Regions from separate parts of the Paraburkholderia sp. 22098 genome, predicted to be linked through region 1. Evidence: riboswitches for the same ligand, from Rfam matches in the RefSeq annotation. Region 1 holds a riboswitch; the other holds the start of a gene.
The links. Region 1 has a riboswitch for thiamine pyrophosphate ahead of ACTJLB_RS29855 (FAD-dependent oxidoreductase). Riboswitches for the same ligand answer to the same signal wherever they lie in the genome.
Positions count from the first base shown of each region.

Region 2: linked by a shared signal. The riboswitch ahead of thiC (phosphomethylpyrimidine synthase ThiC) and the one ahead of ACTJLB_RS29855 (FAD-dependent oxidoreductase) in region 1 are both predicted to bind thiamine pyrophosphate.

Region 1 is NZ_JBQEPV010000020.1:80,195-87,316, reverse strand. Features, by position in the region: gene mlaE (lipid asymmetry maintenance ABC transporter permease subunit MlaE) at 1-527, opposite strand, end outside; gene ACTJLB_RS29875 (ABC transporter ATP-binding protein) at 536-1,357, opposite strand; gene thiE (thiamine phosphate synthase) at 1,451-2,563, opposite strand; gene ACTJLB_RS29865 (thiazole synthase) at 2,560-3,375, opposite strand; gene thiS (sulfur carrier protein ThiS) at 3,411-3,608, opposite strand; gene ACTJLB_RS29855 (FAD-dependent oxidoreductase) at 3,680-4,810, opposite strand; TPP riboswitch at 5,029-5,152, opposite strand; gene ACTJLB_RS29850 (ABC transporter ATP-binding protein/permease) at 5,534-7,122, shown strand, end outside.
Region 2 is NZ_JBQEPV010000004.1:230,924-238,045, forward strand. Features, by position in the region: gene ACTJLB_RS10325 (EamA family transporter) at 1-197, opposite strand, end outside; gene ACTJLB_RS10330 (pentapeptide MXKDX repeat protein) at 621-866, opposite strand; gene ACTJLB_RS10335 (molybdopterin-dependent oxidoreductase) at 980-1,771, opposite strand; gene ACTJLB_RS10340 (cytochrome b/b6 domain-containing protein) at 1,804-2,442, opposite strand; gene ACTJLB_RS10345 (DUF1223 domain-containing protein) at 2,469-3,323, opposite strand; gene ACTJLB_RS10350 (GreA/GreB family elongation factor) at 3,881-4,300, shown strand; TPP riboswitch at 4,541-4,659, shown strand; gene thiC (phosphomethylpyrimidine synthase ThiC) at 4,751-6,682, shown strand; gene ACTJLB_RS10360 (glycine zipper 2TM domain-containing protein) at 6,947-7,122, shown strand, end outside.

The DNA of each region.
Region 1 (7,122 bases):
ACACCGATCAGCAGCACGCCGACCACATAGCCGCCCGCAATGCCGACCGCGCTGAAAATCGCGGCGAGAATCGGCATGGCAATGATGCCGGCCCACAGGCGCGGTGCGACCACGACCTTGACCGGGTCAACCGCCATCATTTCCATCGCGGTCAATTGCTCGCCGGCCTTCATCAGGCCAATTTCAGCAGTGAGCGAGGTGCCCGCGCGACCGGCAAACAGCAGCGCAGTGACGACCGGCCCGAGTTCGCGCACGAGCGATAGCGCGACCAGCAGCCCGAGCGCCTGCTCGGAGCCGTAGCGATTCAACGTGTAGTAACCCTGCAGGCCGAGCACGAAGCCGACGAACAGCCCCGAAACCGCGATGATCACCAGCGAATAATTACCTACGAAGTGGATCTGCTTCGTGACAAGACGCGGGCGGCGCAGCAGCGGGAAAAACTCGAGCACGAGGCGCAGGAAAAAGCGTGTCGCATAGCCGGCCGTGCCGAGCCCGTCGAGCACCGAGCGGCCGACCGAGCTGATCAGTGAACCGATCATGACTGACCTCCGCCGACGCCGAAATCCGCCGCCAGCGGCGTCTTGCTCGGATAGTGAAATTTGAACGGGCCGTCTGGCGCGCCGTCGATAAACTGCCGCACCGTGGGGTCCGTGGACGCACGCAGTTGTGCAGGTGTGCCCTCGGCATGGACGCCGCCGTTGGCCAGGAAATAAACGTAATCGGCGATCGCGAACGATTCCGGCACGTCGTGCGTCACCAGAATAGAAGTCGCGCCTAGCGCCTGATTGAGCGCCCGGATGAGGTTCGCCGTGATGCCGAGCGAGATGGGATCGAGGCCGGCGAACGGCTCGTCGTACATCATCAGTTCGGGGTCGAGGGCGATGGCGCGTGCGAGTGCCACGCGCCGTGCCATGCCGCCCGAAATCTCCGAGGGCAGCAGATCGCGCGCGCCGCGCAGGCCGACTGCGTTGAGCTTCATCAGCACGAGGTCGCGAATCAATTCCTCGGGAAGCTCCGTGTGCTCACGCAGTGCAAACGCGACGTTCTCGAACACCGACATGTCTGTAAACAGCGCGCCGAACTGGAACAACATACCCATCTTGCGGCGCAACGCGTAGAGGCCGTCGCGCGTCTGCGCGCCGACGTTCTGGCTGTCGAACAGGATCTCGCCACGCTGCGCGCGCACCAGACCGCCGATCAGCCGCAGCACCGTGGTCTTGCCGCAACCCGAGCCGCCCATGACCGCGACGACCTGACCGCGCTTGAAGCGCAGGTTCAGGTTCGACAGGACGAGCCGGTCGCCGTAACCGAAGTCGACATTGCGCAGCTCGAGTAAGGTCTCGGAGGGGGAAGACACTGACTGACAGTCCTTTTACACGGAAGGCCGAATTATAGGGCCATCATGCAAAAGTTGCCGTGAGGTGCCCTGTCCCTTAACGATTCATCGGGATTATCGCGTAAACCCTTGCTGCAGTGCGGAAACTGCGGCAGCGGGATCGGCGGCTTCTGTGACTGCGCGGACCACTGCGGCGCACCCCACGCCGGTCGCGAGCACCTCGGGCAGGACCTGCAGGTCAATCCCACCGATCGCGACCAGCGGCACGACGCCGTCAAGCAGCCGGACATAACGGGCGAGGCGCTTGAGGCCCTGCGGCGCCGTGGGCATCACCTTGGTCGTGGTCGGAAACACTGCGCCCAGCGCGATGTAGCTAGGACGAAAATGCAGCGCCTTCAGAATTTCGTAGAAACCGTGCGTTGAAAGTCCGAGACGTACACCCGCCGCGGCGATCGCCGACAGATCCGCGGTATGCACATCTTCCTGGCCGAGATGGACGCCGTAAGCGCCTGCATCGAGCGCGGCCTGCCAGTGGTCGTTGATGAAAACCTGCGCGTCGTGCTGGCGCCCCGCAGCAACGCAGCGGGCAATTTCGCGCTGAAGTTCGTCGGCGGGCTGGGCGGACTTCCGGCGTAGCTGCACCGTTTTCACGCCGAAGCCGACCACCCTTTCAACCCACTCCGCGCTCGGCAGAACCGGATAGAGACCGAGCCGCTCCGGGCAGCGCGGAAAGGCTTGGGCCGGCGCTTGCGGCAGACCGGCGAGGCGAGGGAAAGTGGCCAGATCGCAAGGGAAAGCGTCACCCGCGGCGTTGGTCAGGGTTTCGTCGCCGTCGCGCCACGCGAGCGCCAGCACCAACGCGTCGTGCGGATCGAAACCGCAATCGAGAAATGCGGCCAGCGCGGGAATCCAGTCTTCCGCGAGATGCCCTTCGAGGCGATATTCCTCGCCGCCCAGGTGCAGCGTGGCCTTGTTCTCGGCGGCTTCGACCACCGCCGCGCCCTTTACCAGCCAGTGCGCCATCTGCTCGCCGTGCCGCGCGGCATCGGTGAGTACGATCAGATCGCCGCCGTTCGGCTCGTCCGGCGCGGTCAGACAGATGCGCCACGGCGCGTGGGTAGCCGGCCAGTCGCCAAGGCGCGCGCGGATGCGCTCGGTCGCCTCGGTGAGTTCGTCGGCGGGCGGCCAGAACAGGTCGCGGTCTTTCAGAGCCAATGTTTGCGTCATGCAGCGCTCCCGTCCTGATGCCAGAACGGCATGCCGACTACCGGCGTGCTCGCGTGCGCGCTCTCGCGCTCGGCCATCGGCCCCGCGAGAAACGCCTGGCGCCCCGCTTCGACGCCCAGCGCGAACGCGCGCGCCATCGCGTCCGGATGCGTGGCCTGCGACACGGCCGTGTTCAGCAGCACCCCGTCGAAGCCCCATTCCATCACCTGCGCCGCATGCGACGGCACGCCAAGTCCGGCGTCGACAATGAGCGGCACGTCCGGCAACCGCTCGCGCAGCACGCGCAAGCCGTACGGATTGATGACACCCTTGCCGGTGCCGATTGGCGCGCCCCACGGCATCAGCGCTTCGCAACCGGCATCCAGCAGACGGCGGCCGATCACGAGGTCTTCGGTGCAATACGGCAGCACCTTGAAGCCGTCTTTGACGAGCTTCGCGGCCGCTTCGATCAGACCGACGGGATCGGGTTGCAACGTGTAGTCGTCGCCGATCAGTTCGAGCTTGATCCACTCGGTTTCGAAAATTTCACGCGCCATGTGCGCTGTCGCCACTGCCTCGCCGACGGTCAGGCACCCTGCCGTATTGGGCAATAGCGGCACGCCATGGCGCTTGAGCAGGTCGAAGAAGCCGGCTTCCGCGCCGCCTTCGTTCATCTGCCGGCGCAGCGCGACCGTCACCATGCCGGGTCGGGCGGCGTCGATGGAATCCGACAGCGATTGCAGCGACGGGTAACGCGACGTGCCAAGCAGCACGCGGCTCGCGAAGGGTTGGCCGTACAGCGTGAGCGCGTCGGCGGTCTGTGGGGTAGTCATTTGCATGTCCTGGTCTCCTGCAATGCGTGACGGCGTTAACCGCCGGCCACGGGTTGCACGACATCGAGCTTGTCGCCCGGTTGCAGCGCGCGCGCCGCGTGATGCGCGCGTGCGACGAAATCGCCGTTTAGCGCGACGGCAAACGGCGGCCGCGCGCCGTAAGCAGCGAGCGCATCGGCGACAGTCGCGCCTTCTGGCAGCGACAGCGGCTTCTGGTTGATGTGAATGTCCATGATGTTCGAATACGGTTCAGTCGATGGCTAAAGCACAAGCGTGCTGACGGCACTGCGGCACGGTTCGGCGCTCATGCCGGCTCCCGCGCACAATCGTGCTGGAAAAGCTCGCTCCAGCGCGCGCCGCGCTGCCAGTCCGCGAACGCGTCGGCGTTGCCGATGCGCCCGTCCAGCAGCGCCGCCGCGAAGCGCACGGCTTCGTCGGCGACTTCGGGCACGATCATGTAGCCGTGCCGGTAAAGGCCGTTCACCCGCAGCGTCTGCGCGCCGTCCCACAGCAATGCCGGCCGATGATCGGGCAAAGTCGGGCGGCACTGCGAATTCAGCTCCAGAATGCGCGCCTCGCCAAAGCCCGGATGCACTGAAAACGCAGCGCTCAAAAGCTCCAGCGCGGAACGCACGCTGACGGGCGACATGTCCTCGCCTTCCACCTCGGTTGCGCCGATCACGTAGAGATCGTCCTGCTTCGGTGCAATGTAGAGCGGATAACGCGGATGCAGCAGCCGCACCGGGCGCGTCAGGTTAATGCCTGGCGCATGCACGCGTGCGACTTCACCGCGAATGCCGCGCAGTGTCGGCAGCACGGGTTTGGCGCCGAGGCCGCGGCAGTCTATCGTGACGCGCGCAGCCGGCAGCGCGCTGTCGCTAACGGGTGTATTCCAGTGAGTCTGAACGCCGCGTTGCGCAAGCCCTGCCGCAAGCGCGCGAAGCACCTGGCGGTTATCGAGCTGGCCTTCGCGTGGCAGGAGCCACCCCTGACTGAAGCGTCCAGCCAACGCCGGCTCGGCCGCACCGAGCTGGGCGCCGGCCAGCGTGACGAAGCCGCCGTCCAGCAATTCGGCCGGCGCGTTCGAGCGCACGCGTCGTTCGAACAACGGCGCCTCGGTGCGATCCGCGTGATGCCAGACGACGAGCGTGCCATTGCGCTGAAAGAACACCGGTTCGGGCAGTTCGGCCAGCACTTGCGGCCAGGTATCGAGCGAGGTCGCGCCCAATCGCGTGATCAGAAGTTCGGCACTCGCGGCTTCGGCGAGCGGCGCCAGCATCGCTGCGGCGACCCACGCGGCGGCTTGCGAACCGGCTGCGTCGCCGCGCTCATAAAGCGCGACGCGATGCCCTTGCCCGGCGAGCCGCCACGCGACGAGACGCCCGCACAGGCCGCCGCCGAGCACCGCGAAATCGGGTTGTGCAGCGCGGCTCATCGTGCGCACTCCGATCCAATGCAACGTGCAATGGCAAAGCAGCGCACGCCGCCGGCGACGTGACAAGGAGCAAGAAACATAACTGAAGAATAGGCGGTCATCGAGTCCTTTCCGTACGGCCAAAAAGAAGCGCGTACCCAGGACGAAACCGGCGGGCAAGGCCGGCCAGGCAATAGCGTGCTTCAATGAAGAACGCCGCCCGGCGGGGAATGGAAGACTGGTTGCTTCCGGAAACTTCCCGCGCCGGTATTACCCGGATCGGGTGCAAAGGGTCTCTCTCAGCCTCGCTGCCGCAGCGTGAAAATCACGCCGCTCAAGTGCGAAGCACCCCTGTTTCGTCGAAGGTCATTAGACCATAAAAGGCGCGGCGCTCGCAAACGAGCGGCGCGCGGCATCGCACGCGCCTTGATCCGGCACCGCCTTGGGCGTCGCCCATATCGGCGGCGCGGCGCTCTGGCACAATGCCAGCAGAGATGGCGCGGCGAATGCGGCATGACGCGGGGCCTGACGGCGCAAAGTCGCGGCGACGCAGGCGAAACACCCGCAGCGCGATCGCCGGAAAACTCGCGCCGATCATTAATTTTCGCTTAAGGGCTTCGCGCCAGAATCGGCAATCGCACCGGTGGTGCTCGCCGGGTGTCGCCACCGGCACACGCACAAATATTCGCAATGGGCCGGCCTGCGTGGGTCGGCCCGAATGGAACAGCACTCCTCAGGACGCTCATGACAACGAATACATCCGCCAGCCCCGCGCTGCCCCCAGACGAGAAAGTCTCCGCCTGGAGCCTGATCAAGCCCTACTGGGTGTCGGAAGAACGCAAGACGGCGTGGGCGTTGCTTCTCGCGATCATCGTGATGAATCTGCTGGTCGTGTGGATCAACGTCCGGCTCAACCGCTGGAGCGCCGACTTCTACAACGCGCTGCAAACCAAGAATGTGCGCGACTTCCCACATTTGCTGATGGTGTTTTCGGGCCTCGCGTTCGGCTACATCATTCTCGCGGTCTACGGGCGTTACATGCGGCAGATGCTCGGGTTCCGCTGGCGTCAGTGGCTCACCACGCGCTATCTGAACGAGTGGCTGCACGACAGCGCGTTCTACCGGATCGAGCGCGACCGTCTTGCCGACAACCCCGACCAGCGGATCAGCGACGACCTTCAGTCGTTCGCCACCACCACGCTGTCGCTCACGCTCGATCTGCTGTCCACGGTCGTCACGCTGGTGTCGTTCATCACGATCCTGTGGTCGCTCGCCGGAGCGCTGACCATCACGCTCGGCGGCGTTCCGCTGCACATCCCCGGCTATATGGTCTGGGCGGCCGCGCTTTACGCGGTGGTCGGATCGCTCGTGATCCAGAAAGTCGGCCACCCGCTGGTGCCGATCAACTATCAGGCACAGAAAGTCGAAGCGGATTTCCGTTTCGGCCTGATCCGTCTGCGCGAAAACGCGGAGCAGATCGCGTTCTACAACGGCATGGACACGGAGAAGAAAAACGCGCATTCGCTGTTCGGCCGGATTCGCGACAACTGGTGGCAGGTCATGAAGTACACGAAGCGATTGACCTTCGTGCTGAGCTTCTATGGCCAGATCGCAATTATTTTCCCGCTCGTCGTGGCTGCGCCGCGTTACTTCGCGGGCGCCTTCACGTTCGGCGTGCTGATGCAGATTTCGAGCGCGTTCGGCACCGTCAGCGATTCGTTCTCGTGGTTCATCAACAGTTACTCGACACTCGTCGAGTGGCGCGCCACCGTGAACCGGTTGCGCGAATTCAAGCGGGTCGTGCATGCGCCGCGTCTGAAGGAATCGGTGTCGCCGGCCACCGCGCACGGCGGCATCAACCTGCATTTCGTCGACGCCGACTCGCTCACCACCGACCGCCTGAAGCTCGCGCTGCCCAACGGCACTCCGCTGTCGCGCATCCGCGATATCGCGATCGAACCCGGCTCACGGTGGCTCGTGCGCGGCCCATCCGGCTCGGGCAAAAGCACGTTGATGCGCGCGCTCGCCGGCCTCTGGCCGTTCGGCGACGGCTCGATAGACGCGCCGGTCAACGCGCGGATGATGTTCATCCCGCAGGTCAGCTACATGCCGATCGGCACGCTGAAGGCTGCGCTCACCTATCCGTCGGCAGCCGACACATATACCGACGAAGAATGCCGCGAGGCGCTCGTCACCTGCCATCTGTCGCAGTACGCGGACCGTTTGCAGGAATCGGGGCACTGGACGCGCATGTTGTCGCCGGGCGAGCAACAGCGCCTTGCCGCGGCACGCGTGCTGCTGCACAAGCCAGACTACCTGTTCCTCGATGAAGC
Region 2 (7,122 bases), on a different contig from region 1:
CCGACGCCCGCGAAAAGATTGCGCAGACCGGACATCAGCAACGGTGGAAACGAGCCTAGCGCAACATGGACTGCAAGATAGGTCGAGCCCCACACCACATAAACGACGCCGAGCGCGAGCGCGATCTGACCGTTGCGCGACTGAGGCAGACGGATCGGGAAACCACGAGAAAACCGGCTTGGGAGTTCCAGCGACATCGTTTCAACCCGCCCATGCCGTTCGAGGCGCCCGCTGGGGGGACGGCGGACACCGCATCGGCGATGCGGTCAGGCGGGCGAGGCTGGCAGACATGGTGGTGGAGCGAAGTACGAAGGTTGGCTAACAGAGAAAGCCAGATGGGACATGCAACGCCGCGCCGGTCGAGCGGTGGCTCTGGCGGACTCGCGGCTGACACGCGCCGAATTCGTGGCGCGCATCGCATTATGCAGTAAGCGCCCACCGCGCCATGCGAAAGAATCGTAACTTTTGGTGCGCATGCAACAAAAAGCCGGGGCGTAACCGCACCCCGGCTTTCTGTCTGGATTTGAGCGCCAAGCGCCGCTTCATGCAACGTGCATCGGAACCACCCGGGCGGCGCAAGCCGCACCGGGCACGCAAAATAAGCGGCTACGGCGGCCCGCCTAGTTGCTCATCGCGCCCGACGCCTCGTGTTTCATGCCCATTGCGTCGCCTTTTTTCATCTTGTCGTGCTTCATTGTGTCCTTCTTCATGTGGTCTTTCGACATGCCGTCCTTGGACATCGAATCTTTCGACATCGAATCATGCGACATCGAGTCGTTGGACATCGCGCCGCTTGCCTGCGCGAATGCGGCGCCGCCGCTCATCAGGAAGGTGACGGCCACTGCTGCGATTGCAAATTTCTTCATGGAATAACTCCGTTTGTTGTGGATCAATCGAACCGGCCGTAGCCGGCGTATTTCCGAAGCTTCTGCCGCCCGGGGTCGCGCATGCGCGCGGCGCATGCGGCGACCCGCGCGCGTCAGGAGCCTCCGAACCAGTTGTAGCCCTGGTCGACCCAATAGCCGCCAGGATACGTGTTGGTGACGAACATCTCGACGATGTGCTTCGGGTTCTTGTAGCCGAGCTTGGTCGGCATGCGCAACTTCATCGGGAAGCCGTATTTCGCGGGCAGGCGCTCGCCGTCGTACGAAAACGTGAGCAGCGTCTGCGGGTGCAGCGCGGTGGGCATGTCGATGCTTTCGTAGTAGTCGTCCGCGCATTTGAAGCCGACGTACTTCGCACTCGTGTCCGCGCCGATGCGACGCAGAAAATCGCCGAACGGCGTGCCGCCCCAACGACCTATCGCGCTCCACCCTTCCACGCAGATATGCCGTGTGATCTGCTCCGCGTGCGGCAGCGCGTACAACTCGGGCAAGCTCCAGACGCGCTGGCCGGTCACGAGGCCGCTGATTTTCAGCTTGTAGCCGGAAGCGTCGACCTGCGGCACCTCGTCGACACCGTAGTAGGCATTGAACGGAAACGGCCGAGTGATCTGCGCTTCGGTGTATGTAGGCGCCAGTTGCCTAGGATCGAACAGCGCGGCTTGTGCGCGATCGTTCAGGCGCGAGACGGCAGTGAGAAACTTGTTGACCGATTCGTCGTCGGTCAGCGAGCAGCCGGTCAGCATCGACAATCCGCCAAGCGACAGTAGCTGCTTGCCGAAGAGTCGCCGCGACGGCATTGAAAGCTCGCGCCTGACGTCGATCAGAATCGACTCGCGGTCCAGTTTGCCAGCGACATTCGTCGCAGCGTTTTTAATGATCTTGTTCATGATTCGTTATCCGTAACGTTCGCGCGAAGCATTTATCGACCGCGCAACATGGCAAGCAGCGAGCGAGGCACGAGCGCAACCATCGCCAGATGAACGACGATGAACGCAGCCATCAGCGCCATCGCGCAGAAGTGAACGATGCGGGCGTTGTCGTAGCCGCCCATCAACTCGCGCAGCAGCGGGAACTGCACCGACTTCCAGATCGCGAGCCCAGACAGCACAAGCACGAGCAGATCGAGAACGACGAACAGGTAGGCGAATTTCTGCACCGCGTTGTAGACCCGCAAGTCCGCGTGCGACAGCTTGCCGGTCAACGCGGCGATGAAATCGTGCAACACCGCGCGCGGCGAGACCGGCAAGAACTTGCGGAAGAAACGTCCCGTCGCAAGGTTCAACGCGAGATACGCGAGGCCGTTGAAAACCAGCAGCCACATCGCTGCGAAATGCCATTGCAATGCGCCGCCGAGCCAACCGCCGAGCGTGATTTCCGTCGGAAAACGGAACGCGGGAAAGACCGGCGACGCGTCGTAAATGCGCCATCCCGACAGCATCATGACGATCGCCGCGAGTGCGTTGAGCCAATGCGTGATGCGCACCCATACCGGATGTATCACGCCGCTGGAGGGCGCGGCAGGCGGTGCGCTGTCGCGAACAACATGAGGCGTTGCCATGGGAATCTCCGTTGATTGACGCGAGCTCAATGGCAGGCGGCCAGTTCGGCCACCTGCAGCACGTCGCCGGTTGCTGCGTTCTGGACAAAAGCGACTACGCCGAATCTGTCGGCCGACGCGTTCGCGTTCCTGTTCGTATCGGCATTGGTATCGGCATCGTCGAAACGAATGTCGCGACTGATCTGCGCATTGCCGCCAACGAGCGGCACCGGCCCGATCCATTGCCGCACCACTCGTTCGTGATGCAATGTCGCGCCGCGGTTTTCGCCGGCGCCGACCTGCGAGCTCAGCGAGTTTTCGTACACCGCGACGTAGGCATCGAGCGGCCCGGCGGTATCGGCAGCCTTGCTGTCAAAGCGCGCCGCGACGTTGAATGCGCCGCCCGTCTGCGGCTTCAATTCGAGGGCGACGTTCGCTCGTGCCGGCTCAGCCACGAGTTTGCCGACGCGAGCTTCGAAACTGTCGCGTTGCGACCAGCTTCGCAACTCCCGCCCCGCCACGAAAACTTCAGGCGTGTAGATGGTGTGGCCGCCCGCAAGATCGGTGAGCGTCTGCTGACGTTCGGTGAAGCGGTGCTGCGAGAAGCGATCCGTCCAACCGAGGCTGTTCCAGTAGTCGACGTGCAGCGCCAGAGGCACGATGCTTTGCGTTGAACCGCTGTGCTTCCATTGGCTGAGCCACTGGTCGGCGGGCGGACAGCTATTGCACCCTTCGCTGCTGTACAACTCGACGAGCGCAACGCGATGCGCTGGACTACGCGCGCTGCACATCGCGCCGGCTGCGCTTGCCAGACCGCTCGCGGACAACATTGCTATTGCGCTGAGAACTGCGACGGCTCGAACGAACGGTCGGCGTGCGCGGCGCATGACGATTGATTGCATGACCTGCTCCTATCGGGATCTGCACGTTTGTCGATGCGCGCAGCAGGTTATGACAGCCCCCCGCAAATTTTTTTGCCTGACGTTTGCACGCGTGTTCATCGCATCAACGTTTGGCGCGGCCCGACTTACAGCGGCGAAATGTTCGCGAAGGTCGTTGAAAGACGCCGTGCTAACATGCCCTTAATCACTGCGCCGCTCGCTGTCGTCACAGTCATCGTCAGCTACAAGCGGTGCGTCGCTCATCTTCACTCGACAACTGCCGGCCCTTCAATGCGTTCTCCGACTTCACGCGCCCACACCCGCTTGCGCCCTCGCCGCGCAAGTGGATGCGCGCGCGTGCAGTTCGCGCCGCATTCCGCCGAGGAGCCGTCGCGAACGCTTCCGCCAGAAACGCTTCCGCTTCTCGCCGCCCGGCGCCCCACCTGACGCAGCTCGCTTCCTTGCCTGAAGCCGCGTCGTCCCCAAGGGGACTTTCGGGGCGCCGGGCCGATCACATCCGCATGATGTTTCCTCACACAGATTGCAGCCATATTGCAGATCGAATTGGAGTAGCCGCCGTGAAAACGACCAGAAGGACCAAGCAGTGTTACCTCACCGAACTCGACGTCGCCCGTCTTGAGAAGCACGCCGCTGCACCCGGCGCGGACGCACGTTTGCACGACATGCTCGACGACGTACTGGAGCGCGCGGTTATCGTCGATTCGCGCGAGATTCCGGCCAACGTGGTCACGATGAACTCGCAGGCGACGCTCGTCGACGAAAGCAGCGGTGAACACATGACCTGGACCGTCGTCTATCCGCCCGACGCCGACTTCGCGCATGGCCGCCTGAATGTGTTCTCGCCAGTCGGCCTCGCGCTTCTCGGCGCGAAACGCGGCGAGCAGATTCGCTTCGTGCCGCCAAGCGGCGCCGAAAAGGTGCTGAAGCTCGAAAAGATCCTGTATCAGCCCGAAGCCTCGGACGATTTCACGCTGTAAGCAAACAGGCCGCGTGGCATTAGTGCTGCAGCGCGTCATATGCGGCGCGCCCGTCAATACAAGGATAGTGCGCAAATAGCGGATCGGCGGGCTGCAACGCGATGCGACGTCTTGCGCGTTCGCTCCCGCAGATAGCCTCGGCCCACAAGGGCGCTGCGCTTCACGCACGACGCCCATACCGATCGCACACAGCATTGCAGACGGGTTGCCAAGCGGCGCCCGCCCGGTGTATCGTGTGCGCTGCTAACGCGGGGGTCCTGCGATGCACGGGAGTTGGAGGTCCGTGCCACGTGGGTGAGAAATACCCTTTGAACCTGATCTGGATAATGCCAGCGCAGGGAAGCGTACGGATTTCGCACTCCAGCCCTTGTGCCTCATCTCTCGCGAATTCCGACTACTTCCGTCTCGTCTCCTGCTTAGCGGCCCACATTGCTTTGACGGAGAACACGCATGAACGCCAACCCGAAGTTTCTTTCCGCCGACGCCCACGTCGACGAAGCCGCCGTCGCGCCGCTGCCGAATTCCCGCAAGGTCTACGTGACCGGCTCGCGCCCCGACATCCGCGTGCCGATGCGCGAAATCACGCAATCCGACACGCCAGACAGCTTCGGCGGCGAAAAGAATCCGCCCGTGTACGTCTACGATACGTCGGGTCCCTACTCCGATCCCGAAGCGAAGATCGACATCCGCGCCGGCTTGCCCGCGCTGCGTCAGCGCTGGATCGAAGAACGCGGCGATACGGAACCGCTCTCCGGCCTCACGAGCGACTACGGCCGCGAGCGCGCCGCCGATCCCGCGACTGCCGAATTGCGCTTTCAAGGCCTGCACCGCACGCCGCGCCGTGCGATGCCCGGCAAGAACGTGTCGCAGATGCACTACGCGCGCAAAGGCATCATTACGCCGGAAATGGAGTACATCGCGATTCGCGAGAACCAGCGCCGCGCCGAGTATCTCGAGACGCTGAAGACGAGCGGTCCGAACGGCGAAAAGCTCGCCGCGATGATGGGCCGTCAGCATCCGGGCCAGGCGTTCGGTGCGAGCGCGTTTGGTCCGAACGGCCTCACCGAAATCACGCCGGAATTCGTGCGCGACGAAGTTGCGCGCGGCCGCGCGATCATCCCGAACAACATCAATCACCCGGAAAGCGAGCCGATGATCATCGGCCGCAACTTCCTCGTGAAGGTGAACGCGAACATCGGCAACTCGGCGGTGACATCTTCGATCGGCGAGGAAGTCGACAAGATGACGTGGGCCATCCGCTGGGGCGGCGACACGGTGATGGATCTGTCGACCGGCAAGCACATTCACGAAACGCGCGAGTGGATCATCCGCAATTCGCCGGTGCCGATCGGCACGGTGCCGATCTATCAGGCGCTCGAAAAGGTCAACGGCAAGGCCGAAGACCTGACGTGGGAGATTTTCCGCGATACGCTGATCGAACAGGCCGAACAAGGCGTCGATTACTTCACGATTCATGCGGGCGTGCGATTGCAGTATGTGCCGCTCACCGCCAAGCGCATGACCGGTATCGTGTCGCGCGGCGGCTCGATCATGGCGAAGTGGTGCCTCGCGCATCACAAGGAAAGCTTCCTGTACGAGCATTTCGAAGACATCTGCGAAATCATGAAGGCGTATGACGTGGCCTTCTCGCTCGGCGACGGCCTGCGTCCCGGCTCGATTTACGACGCGAACGACGAAGCGCAGCTCGGCGAATTGAAGACGCTCGGCGAGCTTACGCAGATCGCATGGAAGCACGACGTGCAGACGATGATCGAAGGCCCCGGTCACGTGCCGATGCAGTTGATCAAGGAGAACATGGACCTGCAACTCGAATGGTGTGACGAAGCGCCGTTCTACACGCTCGGGCCGCTCACCACCGACATCGCTCCCGGTTACGATCACATCACGTCGGGCATCGGCGCGGCAATGATCGGCTGGTTCGGCACCGCGATGCTCTGCTACGTGACGCCCAAGGAACACCTGGGCTTGCCGAACAAGGACGACGTGAAGACCGGCATCATCACGTACAAGCTCGCCGCGCACGCCGCCGATCTGGCGAAGGGCCATCCGGGCGCGCAGGTGCGTGACAATGCATTGAGCAAGGCGCGCTTCGAATTCCGTTGGGAAGATCAGTTCAACCTCGGTCTCGATCCGGACAAGGCACGCGAATTCCACGACGAAACGCTGCCGAAGGATTCCGCGAAGGTCGCGCATTTCTGCTCGATGTGCGGTCCGCATTTCTGCTCGATGAAGATCACGCAGGACGTGCGCGAATTCGCGGCGCAACAGGGCGTCACCGACGACGAAGCGCTGAAAAAAGGCATGGAAGTGAAATCCATCGAGTTCATGAAGAAAGGCGCCGAGATCTATCAGCGGCAGTAAGGCCACGCCGTTCTCGCACCGGTGACAGCCGCGCGCGCATTTCGATGCGCGCGCAACGTCTAGCACCACAAAGCCCGCCGTCAGCGGGCTTTTTTTCGCCTGCTGTTCAGGTACGGCTCCTGCTACGCGTTGGGAAACATTTGATTACGAAACCGTCAGTCTGCTGACAACCTCATACATCTGGAAACTGTCCACAGCGATAAGATCAATTCAGGAACGCAATACGACAGGCGGCTTCCAATCACAACAAAGGGAGTGAGCATCATGAAATCGATTCGTAAATTGGGTTCGCTCGCGATGATCGTCGCGGTTGTCGCGAGTCTTTCGGCCTGCGAGGGAATGAGTACGCGGCAACGGGATACGGCAATCGGCGCTGGCGTAGGCGGTGCCGCCGGTGCGGTCATTGGAGGCAGTGCGCTTTCCACGCTCGGCGGCGCGGC